Regions from separate parts of the Pseudomonas gozinkensis genome, predicted to be linked through region 2. Evidence: predicted binding sites of a transcription regulator. Region 2 holds the regulator's gene; each other region holds the start of a gene.

What was found. The regulator sigma-54, encoded in region 2, starts transcription at its own class of promoters, with help from an activator protein. The targets are predictions, from matches to a motif close to ANTGGCATNNANNTTGCTNT.
Region 1: the regulator sigma-54 is predicted to act here: its motif matches at 4,904-4,923, upstream of IHQ43_RS24805 (pilin).
Region 3: the regulator sigma-54 is predicted to act here: its motif matches at 2,308-2,327, upstream of glnK (P-II family nitrogen regulator).

What each region holds. Positions count from the first base shown of each region.
Region 1 covers NZ_CP062253.1:5,572,178-5,579,639, forward strand. Annotated here, with positions in the region: gene IHQ43_RS24785 (class I SAM-dependent rRNA methyltransferase) at 1-237, shown strand, start outside; gene IHQ43_RS24790 (DUF748 domain-containing protein) at 371-3,322, shown strand; gene IHQ43_RS24795 (DUF2845 domain-containing protein) at 3,322-3,618, shown strand; gene IHQ43_RS24800 (BON domain-containing protein) at 3,787-4,143, opposite strand; gene IHQ43_RS24805 (pilin) at 4,441-4,857, opposite strand; gene pilB (type IV-A pilus assembly ATPase PilB) at 5,084-6,784, shown strand; gene IHQ43_RS24815 (type II secretion system F family protein) at 6,787-7,462, shown strand, end outside.
Region 2 covers NZ_CP062253.1:1,061,424-1,068,885, forward strand. Annotated here, with positions in the region: gene IHQ43_RS04565 (FagA protein) at 1-110, shown strand, start outside; gene IHQ43_RS04570 (class II fumarate hydratase) at 91-1,467, shown strand; gene IHQ43_RS04575 (hypothetical protein) at 1,495-1,935, shown strand; gene IHQ43_RS04580 (superoxide dismutase) at 1,937-2,548, shown strand; gene IHQ43_RS04585 (ZIP family metal transporter) at 2,579-3,472, shown strand; gene IHQ43_RS04590 (HPr family phosphocarrier protein) at 3,511-3,786, opposite strand; gene rapZ (RNase adapter RapZ) at 3,802-4,659, opposite strand; gene ptsN (PTS IIA-like nitrogen regulatory protein PtsN) at 4,662-5,126, opposite strand; gene hpf (ribosome hibernation-promoting factor, HPF/YfiA family) at 5,138-5,446, opposite strand; gene IHQ43_RS04610 (RNA polymerase factor sigma-54) at 5,520-7,013, opposite strand.
Region 3 covers NZ_CP062253.1:6,308,191-6,315,652, forward strand. Annotated here, with positions in the region: gene IHQ43_RS28270 (secondary thiamine-phosphate synthase enzyme YjbQ) at 1-192, opposite strand, end outside; gene IHQ43_RS28275 (ammonium transporter) at 408-1,745, opposite strand; gene glnK (P-II family nitrogen regulator) at 1,783-2,121, opposite strand; gene IHQ43_RS28285 (accessory factor UbiK family protein) at 2,520-2,780, shown strand; gene IHQ43_RS28290 (BRO-N domain-containing protein) at 3,182-3,703, shown strand; gene IHQ43_RS28295 (HigA family addiction module antitoxin) at 3,698-3,967, opposite strand; gene IHQ43_RS29645 (GNAT family protein) at 4,767-5,096, shown strand; gene IHQ43_RS28305 (hypothetical protein) at 5,131-5,301, shown strand; partial or broken gene IHQ43_RS28310 (YifB family Mg chelatase-like AAA ATPase) at 5,479-6,321, shown strand; gene tcmP (three-Cys-motif partner protein TcmP) at 6,876-7,462, shown strand, end outside.

The DNA.
Region 1 (7,462 bases), 2.1 Mb from region 2:
TTGCGCGATTATCAGAGCCTGCTCAAGCCGGCCCTGCTGACCACCGCCGAGAATGGCGTGCTGATCTGCTGCAACAATCTGGCGAAAGTCAGCATGGATGACTGGCGCGAACAGGTGCTGCGCTGCGCCGAAAAAGCCGGGCGGCCGGTGCGTGAATGGAGCGTGATGACGCCAGGTGCCGACTTCCCTTCGCGGGATCAACAACCGCCGTTGAAGACACTGATTCTGCAGCTCTGATCTTTACCCCAGCAGGAGCAGCCTTCGGAGGCTCCTACAGAAATTGCAGACAAATCTGAACAATCCTGTCTCGCGCGATGTACTTCGGAACCGGAATCGCGTGCCATACTCCAAGGCACTCCGATTCAGACAGATGAAGCCACACATGCCCAAAGGATTGATTCGCGCGATTGGCGCCCTGCTGACTGCTCTGGCCCTCTACAGCCTGTTGGGGTTCCTGATTCTGCCGGGCATTGCGCTCAGGGTGGCCAACCAGCAACTGGCCAATTACGCCACGGTGCCGGCGCACATTCAGCGCATCGAGCTCAACCCGTTCAGCCTTGAACTCACACTGTGGGGCCTGGTGATCGGCGAGCCGGGCAAGGAACAAGTCGGCTTCGAACGTCTGTACGCCAACCTGCAGCTCGACAGCCTGTGGACCAAAGCCCTGCATCTGTCCGACATCGAACTGGAAAAATCCAAAACCGAGATCCTGTTCGCCAAGGACGGCCAGCTCAATCTTCTCGGTCTGTTCAAGCTCCCCGCCAGCGAGCCAACCCCGGCCGACCCCGACGCCAAACCGTTTCCGCTGCGCATCGACCGGATCCAGCTGGCCGGCGGCAACCTGCATTTCGTGGATGCGCGTCCCAGCGAGCCGATCGAATTCGTTTACGACAAGCTTGATTTCGAACTGAAAAACCTCAGCACCCTGCCCGATGACAACGCCGACATGACCCTGGTTGCCATCGGCCCGGCCGGCGGGCAGATCGACTGGACCGGAAATTTCAGCCTGATTCCGATCGCCTCCGAAGGGAAACTGAAAATCACCGACGGCAAGATGAAAGTCTGGTGGCCGTATGTACGTGACGCTGTGCCGCTGGATCTGGAAAGTGGCGCGTTCAACCTGAGCACCGACTACAAGCTCAACCTGTCCAAGGAAACCGAACTGCTGTTGAGCAATGTCGACCTCAGCATCGCCCCTTTCGCCATCAAGGCCCCTGACGGACGTCCGCTGGCGAAACTCGAGCGTCTCGACGTCAGCGATACCACCGTGGACCTGGCCAAACAGCAAGTGTTGGTCGGCAAGATCCGCAGCCAGAAGCTGGAAACCTGGGCAGCGCTGGAAGCGGACGGACAGCTGGACTGGCAAAAACTGTTCGCCAGCCAGCCATCGAAACCTGCCGCCAAAGCTGCAGCGGAACCAAAAAACACTCCGGCCGCCGCCGACTCGCCGAAACCCGAGCCGACCGCGCCGAGCAAGCCGTGGCAAGTGCTGCTCAAGGACGTGCAACTGCGTGACTATAAAGTGCATCTGGCCGACCGCTCGGCGAAGCCGGAAGTCACTCTGGACGTCACCCCGCTGAACGTCGATCTGCAAAATTTCGACAGTCTCAACGGCTCGCCTTTCAACCTCAGGCTCGATACCGGCCTGGGCAAGCAAGGCAAGATCAGCGCCGACGGCGTGGTCAACCTGGCCCCGGTCACCGCGCAACTCAACGTGAAAACCCAGGACATTGACCTGCGGGTCGCGCAGTCCTACATCAACCCGTTCATTCGCCTCGAGCTGCGCAGCGGCATGCTCGGCAGCGACCTGAAAGTGAACCTGAAAAGCACCGACCCGCTCGCCCTCAGCGTCACCGGTCGCGCTCAGATCGATCAGTTGCACACCCTCGACACCCTGAAAACCCGCGACTTCCTCAAGTGGCAGCAAGTGGTGGTCGAAGGCCTGAACTATCAGCACGGCGACAGCCTGTCGATCGACAAGGTCAACCTGTTCCAGCCGTACGCTCGGTTCATGATCAACGATGACCGCACCACCAACATCGACGACCTGTTGATCCCGCAACCGGCCGATTCCGGGGCGAAGACCGCCGCGGCGAAACCGGCGAGCAATGACAAACCGCTGGGCATTCACATCGGCGGCATCGCGATCAACGACGGTTCGGCCAACTTCGCCGACTTCAGCCTGACCCCCAACTTCGCCACCGCGATTCAACAGCTCAACGGCCAGATCGGCACCATCGACAGCCGTCAAGCGAAGCCCGCCAGCGTGGACGTCAAGGGCAAGGTGGACCGCTATGCGCCGGTGACCATCAAAGGCGCGGTCAACCCGTTCGACCCGATGGCCAGCCTCGACATCGCCACCAGTTTCAAACGGGTCGAGCTGACCACCCTGACGCCCTACTCCGGCAAGTTCGCCGGCTACCGGATCCGCAAGGGCCGGCTCAACCTCGACCTCCATTACCTGATCACCAAAGGCCAGCTCAAGGCCGAGAACAAAGTCGTGGTCGAGCAGCTGCAACTGGGTGAGAAAGTCGACAGCCCGGATGCCGTGAGCCTGCCGCTGAAACTGGCGATCGCCCTGCTCAAGGATGTCGACGGCAAGATTTCCATCGAGCTGCCGGTGACGGGCGATCTGAACAACCCGCAATTCAGCGTGATGCCGATTGTCTGGCAAACCCTGCGCAACCTGATCGTCAAGGCCGCCGCCGCACCCTTCAAGCTGATTGGCGGTCTGGTCAGCGGTGGCGGCTCGGAAGACCTCGGCACCGTGTCCTTCGCACCGGGTTCCAGCGACCTGAGTAAAGACGCCGAAGCCGCGCTGGTGAAACTGTCGCAAGCGCTGAAGGAGCGTCCGGCCCTGCGCCTGGAAATCGAAGGCACCGCTGCAAAAAGCAGTGACGGCCCGTTGCTCGCCGAACAGCGTCTGGAGCGCGAATACCAGTACAACTACTACAAGATGCTCCAGCGCCGAGGCGACAAGGTACCGGCTCAGGCCTCGCTGATCGAAGTGCCGGAAGGTGAAAAAGGTCCGCTGCTCGAAGGCATCTACCGCACACGTCTGAAAACCCAGCCACCGGCCGAATGGAAGGACCTGGGCAAGGAAGAACGCACGGCGAAAATGCGTGCCGACGTGATCAAGTTCTGGAGTTCCAGCGACGTGCTGCTGCGCCAGCTCGGCCAGGATCGCGCCAGCAGCATCAAGGACTATCTGGTGGACAAGGCCCAACTGGCCGACGATCGCGTGTACTTCATCGACGCCAATCTCGGCGAAGCGGAGAGCGACGGCCGGGTGGTGACGCAACTGCATCTGGATGCCGAGTGATGAACAGCCAATGGCTCACCGCAGTGGGGCTGGCATTGATCGCAAGCCACGCTGCGGCGTCCGATACCTTGCGCTGCGGTAGCCAACTGGTGAGCCTCGGCGACCGTGCCAGCGAGGTACTGCAAAAATGCGGTGAGCCGGTCAGTCGCGATCTGCTCGGTTACAAACGAAGCGCCAACCGTCGCGAAGAGTTTCAGGTCGAAGAGTGGACCTACGGCCCGAGCAACGGCATGTATCAATACCTGCGCTTTGAAGGCAATCGCCTGAGACAGATCGACAGCAAGCGCGGCAACTGACCTCCCCGCGTTTCCCTACCCCTGAATAGAACAGGCCCCGACACACATGTGCCAGGGCCTGTAATGGCCACATTCCGTGTGGCCGTTCGCATGAACTCCAAAGTGCGGCAGACGTATTGCTCGGCCCGCCTGTCGCGCCTTCTCCCGGTCCAGGCGAGAAGTCTTGCCTTACTCGGCTTTCAGACCGTCAGCGGAAACCGCTTTGACGCCTTTGATTTTCTTGGTGATGTTCACGGCGGTGGTTTTCTGAGCCTCGGTGACTGCAACAGTGGAGGACAGGGAAACAACACCTTTGTTGGTTTCGACTTTGATATCAGTGCCTGGGATGCCTTTCTCGGTCACCAGGTCACTTTTGACTTTGGTAGTGATCCAGGTATCGGAAGTAGCTTCTTTCGCCTTGGTGACTTCACCGGCAGCCAGAGTCATTGGCGCCTGGGTAGCCTGGGTCGATTGAGCGAATGCGCCGGTGGCCATGGTCAGGGTCAGCGCGGTAGCAGCAGCGGCAGTGATAGCGAACTTCTTCATACGAGTAACTCCTGTTTTTCTGGAAAGTCTGCTGCTTGTCTTGTCAGCAGGGTTACTGGAGATATTGCGAACGCTGTGCCAACTTTGAAACTGGAAATAAAGCCATATAAATCAATAAGTTATAAAAATAATGATTTCTCGGAATCATGCAAATTGCATGACCGGTGATTTAACTGCATGCAACTTGCAGACTGCAGATAACGGCTTAAGGCCATGATTCCAGAAGTTTTTCACATCAATAGACTCTGCAAAAAAAACCCCGCCGATGCGGCGGGGCTTGTTGTCAGGTGGACTGGATCATGCACCCGTGCATTGTTTAGGCAGATACTCCTGAGCGGCAGTACTGGTGCAGCTCCAGCCATTGGTCGCGTCACGGGTCAAGGTAATGGTTTTACTCAGCACCGGTGCCGGCGCGTTGACCAATGTGCACACAATGGTCCCGGCACCGGTGGATGCTGTGCCAGTAACGGCCAACGTGCAGTTACTGGTAGCGGCAGCACCGCCAGGCCCGGTATTGGCCGTGGTGGGTGCGGTACCGGCATTGATGACATCCTCATACGGGATTTTCATTGCCGAGATTTCGGCCAGCCCCGCCGTCACCTTCGACCGCGCCTGATATTTGGAGTACTGCGGCAGCGCCACAGTCGCGAGAATACCGATGATCGCCACAACGATCAGCAGCTCGATCAGAGTGAAACCTTGTTGGTTCTTCATAGACACGCTCCATGCATGAGTCGGAATCTCATGATCTGAACAGGACTGAGCACAGCCCGTGCCAAACGGCTACAGCCCTGTTCCGCTGGACTTAATCCGGTAGTCATGCCGATTCCTACAACCCGCAACCGCACTATCTGACACTTTTTGTCACCTGCACCCCGCGTGTTTGGCGCTGTCACTTGACTAGGCTATAAGTCATGAACGGCAAGCACGTGGAAACCCCATGAATGACATCGCTCTGAGCGGTCTGGCCAAACAACTGGTCCAGGCCGAACTGCTCACGGAAAAGAGTGCCCAGCAAGCCTGGCAACAGGCGCAGCGCAATCGCCTGTCGCTGGTCAGCTATCTGGTACAGAACAAACTGGTAAAGAGCGCGCAGGTCGCCGAGATTGCCTCGGAGCACTTCGGCATGGCGTTCCTCGACCTCAACTGCCTCGACAAGGAAACCCAGCCAAAGGGCCTGGTCAGTGAAAAACTGGTACGCCAGCACCACGCCCTGCCCCTCTGGCGGCGCGGCAACAAACTGTTCGTGGGGATCTCCGACCCGAGCAATCATCAGGCGATCAATGACATTCAGTTCAGCACGGGGCTGAGCACCGAAGCCATTCTGGTCGAGGACGACAAGCTCACCGACGCCATCGAAAAATTCTTCGACACCCACGCCACCGGCCTGGAGGAAATGGCGGATGTCGATCTCGACGGGCTGGATATCGAATCGGTTGAAGACGGCAAGCAGGACACCCTCGGCGGGGTCGATGCGGACGATGCCCCGGTGGTGCGCTTCGTGCACAAGATGCTGCTGGACGCGATCAAGAGCGGCTCGTCCGACCTGCACTTCGAGCCTTATGAAAAGAACTACCGGGTGCGGGTGCGCACCGACGGCATTCTGCGGGAGGTGGCCAAACCGCCGATTCAGCTCGCCGGGCGCATCGCCGCGCGCCTGAAGGTCATGGCGAGCCTCGACATTTCCGAACGACGCAAACCCCAGGACGGGCGGATCAAGATGCGTCTGTCGAAGAGCAAGTCGATCGACTTTCGGGTCAACACCCTGCCCACGCTCTGGGGCGAGAAAGTGGTGATGCGGATCCTCGACCCCTCCAGCGCCCAGATCGGCATCGATGCCCTCGGTTACGAGCCGGAGCAGAAAGACCTGTACATGGCCGCCCTCAAACAGCCGCAAGGCATGATTCTGGTGACCGGCCCCACCGGCTCGGGCAAAACCGTGTCGCTGTACACCGGGCTGAACATCCTCAACACCGTCGACATCAACATCTCCACTGCCGAAGACCCGGTGGAAATCAACATGGAAGGCATCAACCAGGTCAACGTCAATCCACGCCAGGGGATGGACTTTGCCCAGGCGCTGCGCTCGTTCCTGCGTCAGGACCCGGACGTGATCATGGTCGGCGAGATCCGCGACATCGAAACCGCCGAAATCGCGATCAAGGCCGCCCAGACCGGGCACCTCGTGCTGTCCACCCTGCACACCAACAGCGCGGCGGAAACCCTAACCCGCCTGCACAACATGGGCATTCCCGGTTTCAACATCGCGACCTCGGTGAGCCTGATCATTGCCCAGCGCCTGGCGCGAAAACTCTGCAGCCATTGCAAGAAACCCATCGAAATCCCTCGCGAAACCCTGATCAAGGAAGGTTTCCCCGAGGAACGCATCGGCCATTTCACGATCTATGAGCCCGCCGGTTGCGATCACTGCAACGGCGGGTACAAGGGTCGCGTGGGAATTTATGAAGTGGTGAAGAACACCCCCGAACTGCAACGGCTGATCATGGCCGAAGGCAACTCACTGGAAATCGATACCCAGATGCGCCGGGACGGCTTCAACGACCTGCGCACTTCGGGCCTGATAAAGGCCATGCAAGGCATTACCAGCCTTGAAGAAATCAACCGGGTCACCAAGGACTGAACATGGCGGTCAAGGCAGCGAAAATCAGCGTCTACGCCTGGGAAGGCACGGACCGCAAAGGCAGCAAGGTGACCGGCGAGTTGAGCGGCCAGAACCCCGCGCTGATCAAGGCGCAATTACGCAAGCAGGGCATCAACCCCGGCAAGGTGCGCAAGAAATCCGCCTCGCTGCTGAGCTTCGGCAAGCGCATCAAGGCCCAGGACATTGCCCTGTTCACCCGGCAGATGGCGACCATGATGAAGGCCGGCGTGCCGCTGCTGCAGTCGTTCGACATCATTGGCGAGGGCTTCGAAAACCCGGCAATGAGCAAGCTGGTGGACGAGGTGAAACAGGAGGTCGCCGCCGGCAACAGCTTCGCCGCCGCGCTGCGCAAGAAGCCGCAATATTTCGATGAGCTGTACTGCAACCTGGTGGATGCCGGCGAGCAATCCGGCGCCCTCGACACTCTGCTGGAACGGGTCGCGACCTACAAGGAAAAGAGCGAAAGCCTCAAGGCCAAGATCAAGAAGGCCATGACCTATCCGGCCGCCGTAGTGCTGGTGGCGGCGGTGGTCACCGGGATTCTGCTGGTCAAGGTGGTGCCGCAGTTCCAGTCGGTGTTCTCCGGCTTCGGTGCCGAACTGCCGGCCTTCACGCTGATGGTCATCAGCCTGTCCGAGTTCATGCAGCAATGGTGGT
Region 2 (7,462 bases):
TCAAACGCTGGCAAAGCTACACCTGGCAGCTCGCCACCTGCGAGTTGCAACCCTCGATTCCTCTTATTGAACTGGTGCAAGGATTTTCAGATGACCAAGACACGTATTGAGCGCGACAGCATGGGCGAACTGCAGGTGCCGGTGGACGCTCTCTACGGCGCGCAGACTCAGCGCGCGGTGGATAACTTCCCGATCAGCGGCAAACCGATGCCGACCCAGTTCATCCGCGCGCTGATTCTGGCCAAGGCGGCCGCCGCTCGCGCCAACGTTGAACTCAACCAGATCAGCGCAGCGCAAGGCAAAGCCATCAGCGACGCTGCTCAAGGTTTGCTGGAAGGCGACTTCATGCAGCATTTCCCGGTGGATATCTTCCAGACCGGTTCCGGTACCAGCTCCAACATGAACGCCAACGAAGTGATCGCCACCCTGGCCAGCCGTTTGCTCGACGAGCCGGTGAACGCCAACGACCACGTCAACTGCGGGCAGAGCAGCAACGACATCATCCCGACCACCATCCACGTCAGTGCCGCGCTGGCCCTGCACGAACAACTGTTGCCAGCGCTGCTGCACCTGGTGCAGGTGATCGAGCGCAAGTCCGAACAAGTCCATCACCACGTCAAGACCGGCCGCACCCATTTGATGGACGCCATGCCGGTGCGCATGAGCCAGGTGCTCAACGGTTGGGCGCAGCAGCTCAAGGCCAATATCGGTCACCTGCAGGACTTGCTGCCAAGCCTGCAATCCCTGGCCCAGGGCGGCACAGCGGTTGGCACCGGGATCAATGCGCATCCGGAATTCGCTGCGCGTTTCAGCCGCCAGCTCAGTCAGTTGACCAACGTCCAGTTCACGCCGGGCAAGGATCTGTTCGCCCTGATCGGTTCGCAAGACACCGCCGTCGCTGTGTCGGGTCAGCTCAAGGCCACCGCCGTCTCGCTGATGAAAATTGCCAACGACCTGCGCTGGATGAACTCCGGCCCGCTCGCCGGTCTCGGTGAAATCGAACTGGAAGGGCTGCAACCGGGCTCGTCGATCATGCCGGGCAAGGTCAATCCGGTGATTCCGGAAGCCACCGCGATGGTGGCCGCGCAAGTGATCGGCAACGATTCGGTGATCACTATCGCCGGGCAGTCGGGCAATTTCGAACTGAACGTGATGCTGCCGATCATCGCCCAGAACCTGCTGAGCAGCATCGAGTTGCTGGCCAACTCCAGCCGACTGCTGGGTGACAAGGCGATTGCCAGCTTCAAGGTCAACGAGTCGCGTCTCAAGGAAGCGCTCTCGCGTAACCCGATTCTGGTCACCGCGCTCAACCCGATCATCGGTTACCAGAAAGCCGCCGAGATCGCCAAGCAGGCCTACAAACAGGGCCGCCCGGTGATCGACGTTGCGCTGGAACATACCGACCTGTCGCGCAGCCAGCTGGAAGAGTTGCTCAATCCCGAGAAACTCACCGCTGGCGGCGTGTAAGCACCGCAACCGCTTTGGAGGTTCACCATGGAGCACTGGAAACGCACGATCGAACGGGCCAATCGCTGCTTCATGCTGGGCGAGCTGATCGATGCCCGCGAGGCCTATCTGCAAGCGCTGGCCCTGGCGCAGGTGTTGTTCGAGCGCTGGGCCGATGCCGACGAAGCGGTGGCGGCCTGCGTCATCTCCCACCACAACCTGGCGGATCTGCATCTGCGTCTGAATCAGCCGGAGGAGAGCGCCGAATACCTGTGCGCGATCCATCAACGGCTGTTGCAGACCATGCAGGACGAACGCCTGCGCCCGGCGCTGCGTGAAGCGGCGCTGCGCCAGAGCAGCAAGACCTACGTCGAGTTGCTCAATTTCATCAGCGAACACGGCGAATACCCGCGCACCCAGCGCTTGCTGCACCCGGATACCGGCAATGCGCGCCGCGCGCCTGCCCCACATCACCATGGAGTCCACTGAAATGGCTTTTACCCTGCCAGCCTTGCCTTACGCCTACGACGCACTGGAACCACACATCGATGCGCAGACCATGGAGATCCACTACACCAAGCATCACCAGACCTACATCAACAACCTGAACGCAGCGGTCGAGGGCACTGAGTTCGCGGAGTGGCCAGTGGAAAAACTGGTCGCCAGCGTCCAGCAACTGCCGGAAAAACTTCGCGCGGCGGTAATCAATCAGGGCGGCGGTCACGCCAACCATTCGCTGTTCTGGGAAGTGATGGTGCCTGGCGGTGGCGGCAAGCCGGACGGCGCGCTGGCCAAGGCGATTGATGAGCAACTGGGTGGCCTCGACAGCTTCAAGGAGGCCTTCACCAAAGCCGCGCTGACCCGTTTCGGCAGTGGCTGGGCATGGCTCAGTGTCACTCCGGACAAGAAACTGGTGGTGGAAAGCAGCGGCAACCAGGACAGCCCGCTCATGAACGGCAACACGCCGATTCTCGGGCTCGACGTTTGGGAGCACGCCTACTACCTGCGTTATCAAAACCGCCGTCCGGAGTACATCAGCGCGTTCTACAACGTGATCAACTGGCCGCAAGTCGCTGCGCGCTATCAGGCCGCGCTGGTTTGAGTCTCCAATAAAAACAATCCAAGGCTGACTATGGGCACTGAAACACTGGCGATCGGAAGTGGGCGTATGTTTCGTTACGCAATCGGATCGTTGCTGCTGTTGGCGGGCATGACCTTGTTGGTCGCCCACGGACTGGAATGGCTGAATCTGGAACCAAGGCTGTCGCGGGCGTTGCAGGGCGGTGCGATTTGCGCCCTCGGTACCGCGCTCGGCGCAGTTCCGGTGCTGGTGATCCGCAACATGCCTCAGGCGTTGGGCGATACGCTGTTGGGTTTTGGCGCCGGTGTGATGCTGGCGGCGACCGCGTTTTCGCTGATCGTGCCGGGAATCGCCGCCGCCGAAAGTCTGGGGCTGAGTCCATGGGGCGCCAGCGGCCTGATCTGCTTCGGCATCATGCTCGGGGCGTTCGGCCTGTATCTGGTTGATCGCCGGGTGTCGGGCGCCTCGCCGGAAATGCTCATCGGCACGGTCGAGCATCCGGTGATTCCGCCGCGGATCTGGTTGTTCGTGTTCGCCATTATTGCCCATAACATCCCGGAAGGTATGGCGGTCGGAGTATCTGCCGGCGGTGGAATGCCCGATGCAGACAGTCTGGCGATGGGCATTGCCTTGCAGGATGTGCCGGAAGGGCTGGTGATTGCACTGGTGCTGGCAGGGGCCGGGATGTCGCGGGTCAAGGCGTTCTTGATTGGCGCAGCTTCAGGGCTGGTCGAACCGGTGTTCGCGCTGCTCTGTGCGTGGCTGGTCAGTCTTGCCGAACTGTTGTTGCCTTTGGGATTGGCGTTGGCGGCAGGTGCGATGCTGCTGGTGGTGACGCACGAGGTCATCCCGGAGTCGCGACGCAATGGTCACGAGAAGCTGGCAAGCCTGGGATTGTTGATCGGCTTCTGTCTGATGATGGTGATGGATACGGCGTTGGGTTGAACCGGAGGAGGGAGCGGGCTCCCTCGCCTCAAGCGTGTTCAACCACCTTCATCGAAGTAGTTATTGATCAGCGCGACCAGCGCGTCCATGGCTTCCTGTTCCTGATGGCCATCGGTACTCAGGTGGATTTTGGTGCCCTTGCCGGCAGCGAGCATCATCATCGCCATGATGCTTTTGCCATCAACCGTGGTTTCCGGGGTGCGGCCCACTCTGATCGTGCAGTCGGGATACTGACCCGCCACGCCAACGAACTTTGCAGACGCACGGGCATGCAGGCCCAGCTTGTTGATGATTTCTATTTCCCGAGCAGGCATCGCGGTGTAAATCCTTTAGCTGAGGTCGCGGTGGCGAACCTGGACGTTCTTCAGGGTCTTCTGCAGCGCCTGGCCAAGACGTTCGGTCAGGTAAACGGAACGGTGATGCCCGCCGGTGCAGCCTATGGCAATGGTGACGTAAGCACGGTTGCTCGCCGCAAAGCGGGGCAACCATTTGTGCAGATAAGCGTAAATATCCTGGTACATCTCCTCGACCTCCGGCTGGGCCGCCAGATATTCGGCGACCGGCTGATCGAGACCGGATTGCGCGCGCAGTTCCGGTTTCCAGTAGGGGTTCGGCAGGCAGCGTACATCGAACACCAGATCTGCATCTACCGGCATGCCGCGTTTGAAACCGAAAGACTCCACCAGAAACGCGGTGCCCGGCTCCGGCTGGTTCAGCAGGCGTAACTTTATCGTGTCACGTAGCTGGTACAGGTTGAGATTGGTGGTGTTGATCTTCAGGTCGGCGAGATCGGCAATCGGCCCGAGTAGGGCGCTTTCATCCTGAATGGCTTCTGCCAGCGAACGATTGGCGTTGCTCAGTGGATGGCGGCGGCGCGTTTCAGAGAAACGCTTGAGCAGGGTTTCCTCGTCGGCATCCAGATACAGAACATCGCATTGAATGTGCTTGGCGCGCGCGTCTTCAAGCAGTTCAGGAAAACGGGTCAGATGGCTGGGCAGATTGCGTGCATCGATCGAAACTGCCACTAGCGGCTGCGCCAGCTCGGTATGGATCAGCGCGCGTTCGGCCAGCTCTGGCAGCAGGCCTGCCGGCAGGTTATCGATGCAGTAGTAGCCGTTGTCCTCAAGGACATCCAGGGCGGTACTTTTACCCGAGCCGGAACGGCCACTGACAATGATCAAGCGCATGATTACGGCCTGTTCTGTTCTTCCAGTACAACCTGGTACAAGGCTTCGTTGCTTGGTGCGCTGCGCAGTCTGTCGCGCACGTCCTTGCGGTCGAGCATGCTGGCGATCTGGCGTAACAGCTCCAGGTGCGCATCGGTGGCGGCTTCCGGTACCAGCAGGACGAACAGCAGGTCCACAGGCGCGCCGTCGATAGCGTCGAAATCGATAGGGGCATCAAGGTGCATCAGCGCACTGATCGGCGCTTCACAGCCCTTGAGGCGGCAGTGAGGAATGGCGATGCCGTTGCCAAAACCGGTGGAACCCAGTTTTTCACGGGCAATCAATGCCTCGAAGACATCTTGCATCTCCAGATCCGGGACTTCCCGGGCGATCAGGTTGGCAATTTGTTCGAGGGCTTTCTTTTTACTGCCGCCCGGCACGTTCACCAGGGAACGGCCGGGGGTCAGGATACTTTCAAGTCGGATCATGGGGGTGGGCGTTATCGACCGGTAGCGCCCTGAAGCAGGCTCTGGGTCTTTTCCTTATGCTTTTTGAGTTGTTTATCAAGCTTGTCGGTCAGCGCGTCGATCGCAGCGTACATGTCGGTATGTTCCGCATTTGCGACGACCTCATTGCCGGGAATATGCAGCGTGGCTTCGATTTTCTGCTTCAGCTTTTCGACGCACATCGTGACTTGCACGTTGGTGATCTTGTCGAAATGTCCCTCAAGCCTCTTGAGCTTTTGCTCAACGTACTCACGGAGAGGTTGGGTAACTTCCAGTTGGTGTCCACTGATGTTGACTTGCATACAGCTTCTCCTTCGTTGCCAGTGCATAAAGCGGCAGGCCGAAGAGCCTGCCACTGGAACGCTGTAACGTGGCTTACATCAACCGCTTGCGTTCGCTCGAAGGCGCGATCCCAAGGGATTCGCGGTACTTGGCGACGGTGCGGCGAGCCACCTGAATGCCTTGTGCCTCCAGTAAACCAGCGATCTTGCTGTCACTCAACGGCTTTTTCTGATTTTCCGCGGCAACCAGTTTCTTGATGATCGCGCGGATCGCCGTGGACGAGCATTCACCGCCTTCGGAGGTGCTCACATGACTGGAGAAAAAGTATTTCAGTTCATATATGCCCCGCGGGGTATGCATGAATTTCTGCGTGGTCACCCGGGAAATCGTCGACTCGTGCATGCCAACCGCTTCGGCGATGTCATGCAGGACCAGCGGCTTCATGGCTTCGTCGCCGTACTCCAGAAAACCGCGCTGATGTTCGACGATCTGGGTGGCCACTTTCATCAGGGTTTCGTTGCGGCTCTGCAGGCTCTTGATGAACCAGCGGGCTTCCTGCAACTGATTGCGCATGAAGGTGTTGTCGGCGCTGGTGTCTGCGCGGCGCACGAAACCGGCGTATTGGGCGTTGACCCGCAGACGGGGCACCGACTCCTGGTTCAGCTCAACCAACCAGCGTTCGTTGTCCTTGCGCACGATCACGTCAGGCACTACGTATTCGGCTTCGGTGGACTCGATCTGCGAGCCAGGTCGCGGGTTCAGGCTCTGTACCAGTTCGATGACCTGGCGCAGTTCGTCTTCCTTGAGCTTCATGCGCCGCATCAGCTGGCTGTAGTCACGGCTGCCGAGCAGGTCGATGTAATCGGTGACCAGGCGCTTGGCTTCGGTCAGCCAAGGGGTCTTGGCCGACAGCTGGCGCAATTGCAGCAACAGACATTCGCCCAGGTTGCGAGCACCAATGCCGGCCGGTTCGAACTGCTGAATGCGGTGCAGGACAGCTTCAATCTCGTCCAGCTCGATGTCGAGTTCCGGATCGAAGGCGTCGAGGATTTCTTCGAGGGTTTCGTCGAGGTAGCCCTGATTGTTGATGCAATCGATCAGGGTCACGGCGATCAGGCGATCGGTGTCGGACATCGGTGCCAGGTTCAACTGCCACAGCAGATGACTTTGCAGGCTCTCGCCGGCGGAGGTGCGGGTGGTGAAGTCCCACTCGTCATCGTCGCTGCTCGGCAGGCTGCTGGCGCTGGTCTGGTAGACATCTTCCCAGGCGGTGTCGACGGGCAGTTCGTTGGGGATTCGTTCGTTCCATTCGCCGTCTTCGAGATTATCGACGGTCGGCGCGGTTTCCTGGTAGGAGGGTTCCTGAATCTCGGTGTTGGGCTTCTGTTCGGCGTTGTCGGCCATGGGATCGGAGTTGTCGAAGTCGTCGCCGTCTTCCTGGCGTTCGAGCATCGGATTGGATTCCAGAGCCTCCTGGATTTCCTGTTGCAGATCCAGGGTCGACAATTGGAGCAGGCGGATGGCCTGTTGCAGCTGCGGTGTCATCGTCAGCTGCTGGCCCATTCTCAAGACTAGCGATGGTTTCATGGCAGGGGCTTAACACCTTATTCGCCGGCGCTATGCGCCATCCACTACAGGGCGCCGGAGCGCCAAACTTAAGCAAATTATATGCCCGAAACCGAAGTGTTTGCCTAGAGCGCTGTAACAATAAAAAGCGATAAAACTTTGTTGACGCGGCGATCCGGGCAGTGGTGAAAACCTTTGGAGCGTCGTGTTTGCCTAGAGCGCTGTAACAATAAAAAGCGATAAAACTTTGTTGACGCGGCGATCCGGGCAGTGGTGAAAATCTTTGGAGCGTCGTGTTTGCCTAGAGCGCTGTAACAATAAAAAGCGATAAAACTTTGTTGACGCGGCGATCCGGGCAGTGGTGAAAATCTTTGGAGCGTCGTGTTTGCCTGGAGCGCTGTAACAGTAAAAAGCGATAAAACCTTGTTGACCCATCCCGCTGGGTGGCGCCCGATCGAGCCGATCGGGCA
Region 3 (7,462 bases), 1.3 Mb from region 2:
TTCGAAGTCGCGACGTACCGCCGGATCGGCGTTCTCGTTGATGGTCAACGACGCCGAGGTATGCTGCAGCCACAAATGCAACAGACCGACCCGGCATGCCTTGAGTTCAGGCAGGCCGGCGAGCAACTCGTCCGTCACCAGATGAAAGCCCCGGGGCCGTGCCCGCAGGGTTATCAGAGTCTGTTGCCACATACAGTTCTCCGCACGTTCGGGGCGCATTCTAGCGCGCTCTGGAAAAAAACAAAGGCCCTAATATTCCTTCAATGATGTAAGCCTTTGGCCGCAGAAAAACACTCGTCGTAAACACGACCAAAGCAGTACGAAAAATCCTTTCAGCTGTATCAGGGATGACAAATTCCAGACAAAAAAATGCCCGGCAAGCCGGGCAAGTTTTTTGCGGCACGTGCTTAAAGGTTGTAGCCGCGCTCGTTGTGTTGTGCCAGATCCAGGCCGACCGATTCTTCTTCCTCGGTCACGCGCAGACCCATCACGGCATCCAGTACCTTGAGGATGATGAAGGTGACAACCGCGGTGTAGATCACGGTGAAGCCGACGCCTTTGCACTGAATCCAGACTTGTGCGGCGATGTCGGTGACGGTGCCGAAGCCACCCAGCGACGGTGCGGCGAACACACCGGTCAGGATCGCGCCGAGGATACCGCCGATACCGTGCACGCCGAAGGCGTCCAGGGAGTCGTCATAACCGAGTTTGCGTTTCAGGGTGGTGGCGCAGAAGAAGCACACCACGCCTGCCGCCAGACCGATCACCAGGGCGCCCATCGGGCCCACGGTGCCAGCCGCCGGGGTGATCGCGACCAGACCTGCAACGACGCCGGATGCGATACCCAGTGCGCTTGGTTTGCCGTGGGTGATCCACTCGGCGAACATCCAGCCCAGAGCAGCAGCGGCGGTCGCGATCTGAGTCACCAGCATCGCCATGCCGGCAGTGCCGTTGGCGGCCGCAGCGGAACCGGCGTTGAAGCCGAACCAGCCAACCCACAGCATCGCCGCGCCCATCAGGGTGTAACCCAGATTGTGTGGCGCCATCGGGGTGGTCGGGAAGCCTTTGCGCTTACCCAGTACCAGGCAGGCAATCAGACCGGCCACACCGGCGTTGATGTGCACCACGGTGCCGCCGGCGAAGTCGAGCACGCCCCAGTCCCACATCAGGCCGCCGTTGCCGGACCAGACCATGTGCGCGATCGGTGCATAGACCAGGGTGAACCAGATGCCCATGAAGATCAGCATCGCGGAGAACTTCATCCGCTCGGCGAACGCACCGACGATCAGCGCCGGGGTGATGATCGCGAAGGTCATCTGGAAGGTGATGAAGACCGCCTCGGGGAACAGCGCCGCCGGGCCGGTCAGGCTCGCTGGCGTGACACCGGCCAGGAACGCCTTGCCGAAACCGCCCACGAACGAGTTGAAGTTGACGACGCCCTGCTCCATGCCGGTGGTGTCGAACGCGATGCTGTAGCCATAAATGACCCACAGGACGCTGATCAGACCGGTAATGGCGAAGCACTGCATCATCACGGAAAGAATGTTTTTCGACCGAACCATGCCGCCGTAGAACAGCGCAAGGCCGGGAATGGTCATGAACAGCACGAGGGCTGTGGAGGTGAGCATCCAGGCGGTGTCGCCGGAGTTCAGGACTGGAGCTGCCACTTCGTCTGCCGCCATGGCCAGGCCGGGCATTACGATAGACAACAGGGCTCCTAGCCCTGCGAATTTACGCAGAGTCATATTGTTTTCTCCTGGGGCGTTGGGTTTGTGGCGGCGCTTAGATCGCGTCGGTATCGGTTTCGCCGGTACGGATGCGGATCGCCTGTTCCAGATTGACCACGAAGATCTTGCCGTCACCGATCTTGCCGGTGTTGGCAGCCTTGGTTATCGCCTCGATAACCCGATCCAGATCCTTGTCGTCGATGGCAACGTCGATTTTCACCTTGGGCAGAAAATCGACCACATACTCCGCGCCGCGATACAGCTCGGTGTGACCCTTCTGCCGACCGAAGCCTTTGACTTCAGTAACGGTAATGCCCTGCACGCCGATTTCGGACAGCGACTCGCGCACGTCGTCCAACTTGAACGGCTTGATGATGGCAGTGACTAGCTTCATGAAACTCTCTCCCGAATTGGTGGACTTGCCCCAGGAAAACAAACCCGACTCAAGTCTAAGCGCAGTGCCTGGCTTTGTAACGCTTCGTTGTCGACGCCAGCTAACCGCTCCAGACGAAACTCCCCGCTCCGTCTGCCGCACTGCATTCGTCACAGCGACTGCATCAGTGCATGGGTCGAAGGTGACTAAGCAGAAAGCTTGCCATCTCGCCAAAAACCACTGATTTCAATCCCTTGGCCGCTGCCACAGATGCCATCACCCAAATGGCACTCGGGATACGCACAACAACGGTGCGTGGCCGTGCATCCAGTTGCGCGAAAAGCGTGCATCCGTGCCTGCGTCAATGACTATAGACACTGCGTGATACACTGCCGGCCATTGTTTCCAGGACATATCCCATGCTCGCGCCCAAAGACTTCCTCGACGCCCTGAGCGGCACCGCCTCCCGCCTGTTCAGCGGCGACACGCCCTTGCCAAAAGCCGAAATCGAAAGCCAGTTCAAGATGCTGCTGCAAAGTGCCTTCAGCAAACTGGACCTGGTGAGCCGCGAAGAGTTTGACAGTCAGATGGTGGTGCTGGCGCGCACTCGCGCCCGGCTCGAGAGCCTTGAGGCGAAGGTGGCTGAGATGGAAGCGAAGCTGACGCCGCCGGCTGAGTAACACCTCGTGTCTTTGTGAAAGCGGCCCCTTGTGGGAGCGGGCTTGCCCGCGAATGAAGGTCGGAACGACCTTCCCGCGATTCAGGATTCGCTATCGACTCTCGGCAGAATCCTACAGTTTGCAACCCCGCCGTCCGATTGCGTCGTGAAGCTCTGATTCCTAAGCTCACCCAATGCTGAATGTTCAGCACTGGGTTTGGCGACCCGGCAACATTTGACGCAACGCGATGATGTTCGAACGAGGGAAATACTCCCACCTCGAATTATGGCGGCTGTGCGCGGGAGACCTTCGCGTCTGCCGGTTTTCGAATGTTCCGGTTCGCCAATCCGCGCATAGCTGCCACCCTTTTTGTTTGGCGACGATCAGAGGCAGCTTTCTTCACCACATTCGAGAACCGAGTCATGGACGAAAGCTATTTAATTCCCAACGTCTTCATCCGCCACAAACTCCACCTTCACGCCCTTCTTATCCAGAACCAACCCTGGTTCTCCGCCCGCGACTTGGGCCGCCTGCTGCACATCTACCTCAACGAACGCATGCTGCGAAAACTCGACCCCGACCAATACCAAACCCGCAAAACCCTCGTCCACAACCAGATCGAAAACACCCTGCTGATTAGCGAATCCGGCATCTACGCCCTCCTCGTCTATCACTACTGCCCCGAATACCGAGCGCTACGCGAATGGCTCACCCATCAGGTCATCCCCACCCTGCGCGACGCCCAGCACCCCACCACAAGTGAACGCCCCCAGCTAAGCCTGCTGAATTGGCCCGAGATGTCGTTGAGTTTGCTGCACTGGAATAACCAGCCGTGGATTCGGCTGCAGGATGTGCCACAGATGGTGGTGGAGCGGGAAAAGCGAAAACACCCAGTGCCGGCCACTTGGTGGAAAAGGGCTTCGCGGATGCTGCAATCGCTATAGGCCCGCATGCCGGAGCTGAGCCCTTCGTAAATCGTAAGTCGACTGAAGATTCATCCAGAACTCAGGCGTGAAGTTGAGGTGAATGGCCAGCCTGATTGCCAAATCGGCGCAGATCCTGAGCTGGCATTTCACAAGCTTTTCGATCTCGGTTTCAGGCCAGTTCGTGGGCATGGCCAAGTCCATGACGGTCATGCCCAACGGCTCCATGAATTCCTTATTCAGAACTTCGCCGGGATGAATCGGGCGCATACCATTGCGGTTCATTTGTCGCCTCCAGAGGCTGCATTGAGCGGCAAAACTGGAGCACCCGACTTTGCAATACAAGACCGTCGAGTCGCTTTCGCTGGCGTCCTACAACTATTAGGGCATGCCCCTACAAAAATCAGCGTCTGCGCCTGGTTATGCAGTCCTTACACCTGTCATTACATTGGCAAACGAAAATGTACCCGTCAGGATGGAGGTCTCTGTGAGAGATAAAAAGAGGAAGACAAAGCTACTTCTGATTGTTGAACTACACCTCAAAGCACTCCGACTGGCTGGAAATATGTCAGCCAATCAACGGAGGTTTATTGAAGTCGCCGTTACGTGCGGACCTGAGCTTGAGCCAAGCGGCCTGTTGTCGGGCAGAAAATCCTGAATCAAAAAAGAAAAAGGCGTCCGACAGGACGCCGTTTTCTTTTTTTAGGAGTAGTCGCAGCGAACTTTTAGCTCCCAAGTCGCATCACCCTGAATTCGCCCAAACCAACGTCCTTCACTTACGTAAGTACCGTCCTACAAGGACTGTCCCCCACGCCTGATTACGTGAGTATCCCCGCCTTCGCTACCTTCTGCGGCCTGATCCAAACAGAACTCAGACAATGCGAAGAAAAGGAAAATGTACCGAGCTCCGTAATCAGACACTCAAATCCGAAGCCCGCAAACTTGCACACCGAGCCGTATCTATGAACCCGGAAGCATTAGCGGCCGGGGTGGAAGCAACATCACTCGGAATTGAGCCAATTACTCCTGTAGCAATCAATGCATACCACCAGTGGAGCGGGCCCGTAGCTATCCATGGGATGACGTGCTGAAGTGGAAAACCAAAGACGCAAAGGGTCTGGACCTGGCTTTTTGGTACGAAGGAGAACTGTGCGGCTTGTGTTACGCAACCCCGCGCAAAAGCACGATCTGCATAAAAATCATCCTTTTGCAGGGACGAACTGGCAAGACCCACACCTTGCGGGGCTGGATCGCCCCCATGGCGATACTGACAACTGAATTCTATGCACGGAGACTGGGATGCACTGAAATCGAGGTCCAGGAACCTGACTCTGGCGCCATCCCTTACTATCAAAAACTTGGCTTTCATTTCGACACAACCGACCGCCTTGTCTTTCCACTGGACGACCAATAAGATCGACTCATTCATCCAGACACGAGAGGTGTCTATGAAACAGAAGAAACAGAAAAAACAGCCGTTACTCGCATCCAGGCTTCGTGCAGAAACGCCCAGTTTGGCCGATACGGTTTCTGCCAGTCAGCGGCAATTTTTGAAGGTCGCCGCGGCCTATGGCAAAGAATTGGAGCCTGATGGCTGGCTCGCCGGTGGCGGAACCTGAATCCCGCATTAAAAGACCGTCTAGTAGGCGGTTTTTTTTCGCCTGAAGATTAATCATTTTGACTCCAGCAACATCCAGTGAAGCTTTGCCCAGGCAATTGTCCCTTCAACTCCCTCCTCCCCGACTACCCTTAAAAAAACGCAGGAAGCGGCCCCCGATTCAACTCAAGGAACGACCATGTCCCTCGCCATCGTCCACAGCCGCGCCCAGATTGGCGTGGATGCTCCCGCCGTCACCGTCGAAGTCCACCTGGCCAACGGCTTGCCCTCGCTGACCATGGTCGGCCTGCCCGAAGCGGCGGTGAAGGAGAGCAAGGACCGGGTGCGCAGTGCGATCATCAATTCCGGGCTGCAGTTTCCGGCGCGGCGGATCACGTTGAATCTGGCACCGGCGGATCTGCCCAAGGATGGCGGGCGGTTCGATCTGGCGATTGCACTGGGGATCCTGTCGGCGAGTGTGCAGGTGCCGACGTTGACGCTGGATGATGTGGAATGCCTGGGTGAGCTGGCGTTATCCGGCGCAGTGCGGGCGGTGCGTGGGGTGTTGCCGGCGGCACTGGCGGCGCGCAAGGCCGGGCGGACGCTGGTGGTGCCACGGGCGAATGCCGAGGAGGCTTGTCTGGCGTCCGGACTGAGGGTGATCGCGGTGGATCATCTGCTGGAAGCCGTGGCGCATTTCAATGGGCATACACCGGTCGAGCCTTATGTCTCGGATGGGCTGATCCATGCCGCCAAACCTTATCCGGACCTGAATGAGGTGCAGGGCCAACTGGCCGCCAAACGGGCGCTGCTGATTGCCGCCGCCGGTGCGCACAACCTGCTGTTCAGCGGGCCACCGGGGACGGGCAAGACGTTGCTGGCCAGTCGATTACCGGGGTTGCTGCCACCGCTGGCCGAGAGTGAAGCGTTGGAGGTGGCGGCGATTCAATCCGTCGCCAGCGGCGCGCCGTTGACCCACTGGCCGCAGCGCCCGTTCCGCCAACCACATCACTCGGCCTCCGGGCCGGCACTGGTCGGTGGCAGTTGGGACAAAAAGAAATAAAAGAGAAAACAAGGAATAAACTGAGAAAACATTGGGGGTTACGCGTTTCACCGCGGTTCTCGCGGTACCTGCCTCAGCTTGTGGTTTCACTCACTTCTTCGAGCGCGCGTGCCTTTCAAATCTGCAAGTTGAACTGCTTAGAGCCGGTGTCCAACACACCCCATTATTCGTAGCCCAGCTATACCTCATAGCAATTATGTTTTTTTGCATAATTGTGCATAAAGCTTTTTTTGGACTCTGAAGTCATGCTTCCGCCCGGCTTTCCAAGTCCTAGCTGCCAGATCTGGGTAGCGTGCGAGATCGAGCGACTTTTTCGTTGGCGATCACATTCATGTGTCGTAGCGAGCCTGTTTCTATCGGCTTGGCCCGACTGCTAGGGTCAATCTTTAGCAGGCGTAACCACTTGGCTAGCGCCGATCGAGGGCGTCTCCACCGTAGCCATCCCGCAACGGCTCAGATATCGTATCGCCACTACGAAATATCCATATCGTTCGACCGGCTTCAGTGAGCGAGCGCATCAACAGGGAAGTGTTATGGCGGCGATACCAGTGGAGTACCATGGTCGGGAACAGGCTTACGTAAAGCACACGATTCTAAAGACCTATCTCCAACGGCTTTTCATGATTATTGGCAGAAATGAAACAGTCATCAATTACGTAGACTGCTTCGCTGGTCCGTGGTCTGAAGAATCTGAGGATTTGCGCGACACCTCTATCGGCATTTCACTGAAGCTGATGAAAGACTGCGCCAAGTCGCTCGAAGAGGTCCACGGCTGCAAAGTTAAATTCCGTGCCTTATACATCGAGAAAAACAAAGAAGCTTTCTCAAAGCTGAAAAGCTTTCTCGACAGCGATTCGAACTCCTGCGTTGCAGCAGACTGCATCCAGGGCGATTACACCACCAAAATTCCTGAGATTGCCGCGTGGGCATCGCATAACTTCACCTTCTTTTTTATCGACCCTAAAGGGTGGCGCAAGGTCATCAACGCTCCGGTGCTTGCTCCACTACTGGCGTTAAACAAAGCAGAGTTCCTCATCAACCTGATGTATGACTTCATCAACAGAGCGATGTCGATGAAAGCCCAGCAGGCAAACGTGGAAGAGCTGTTGGGCAAACCGGT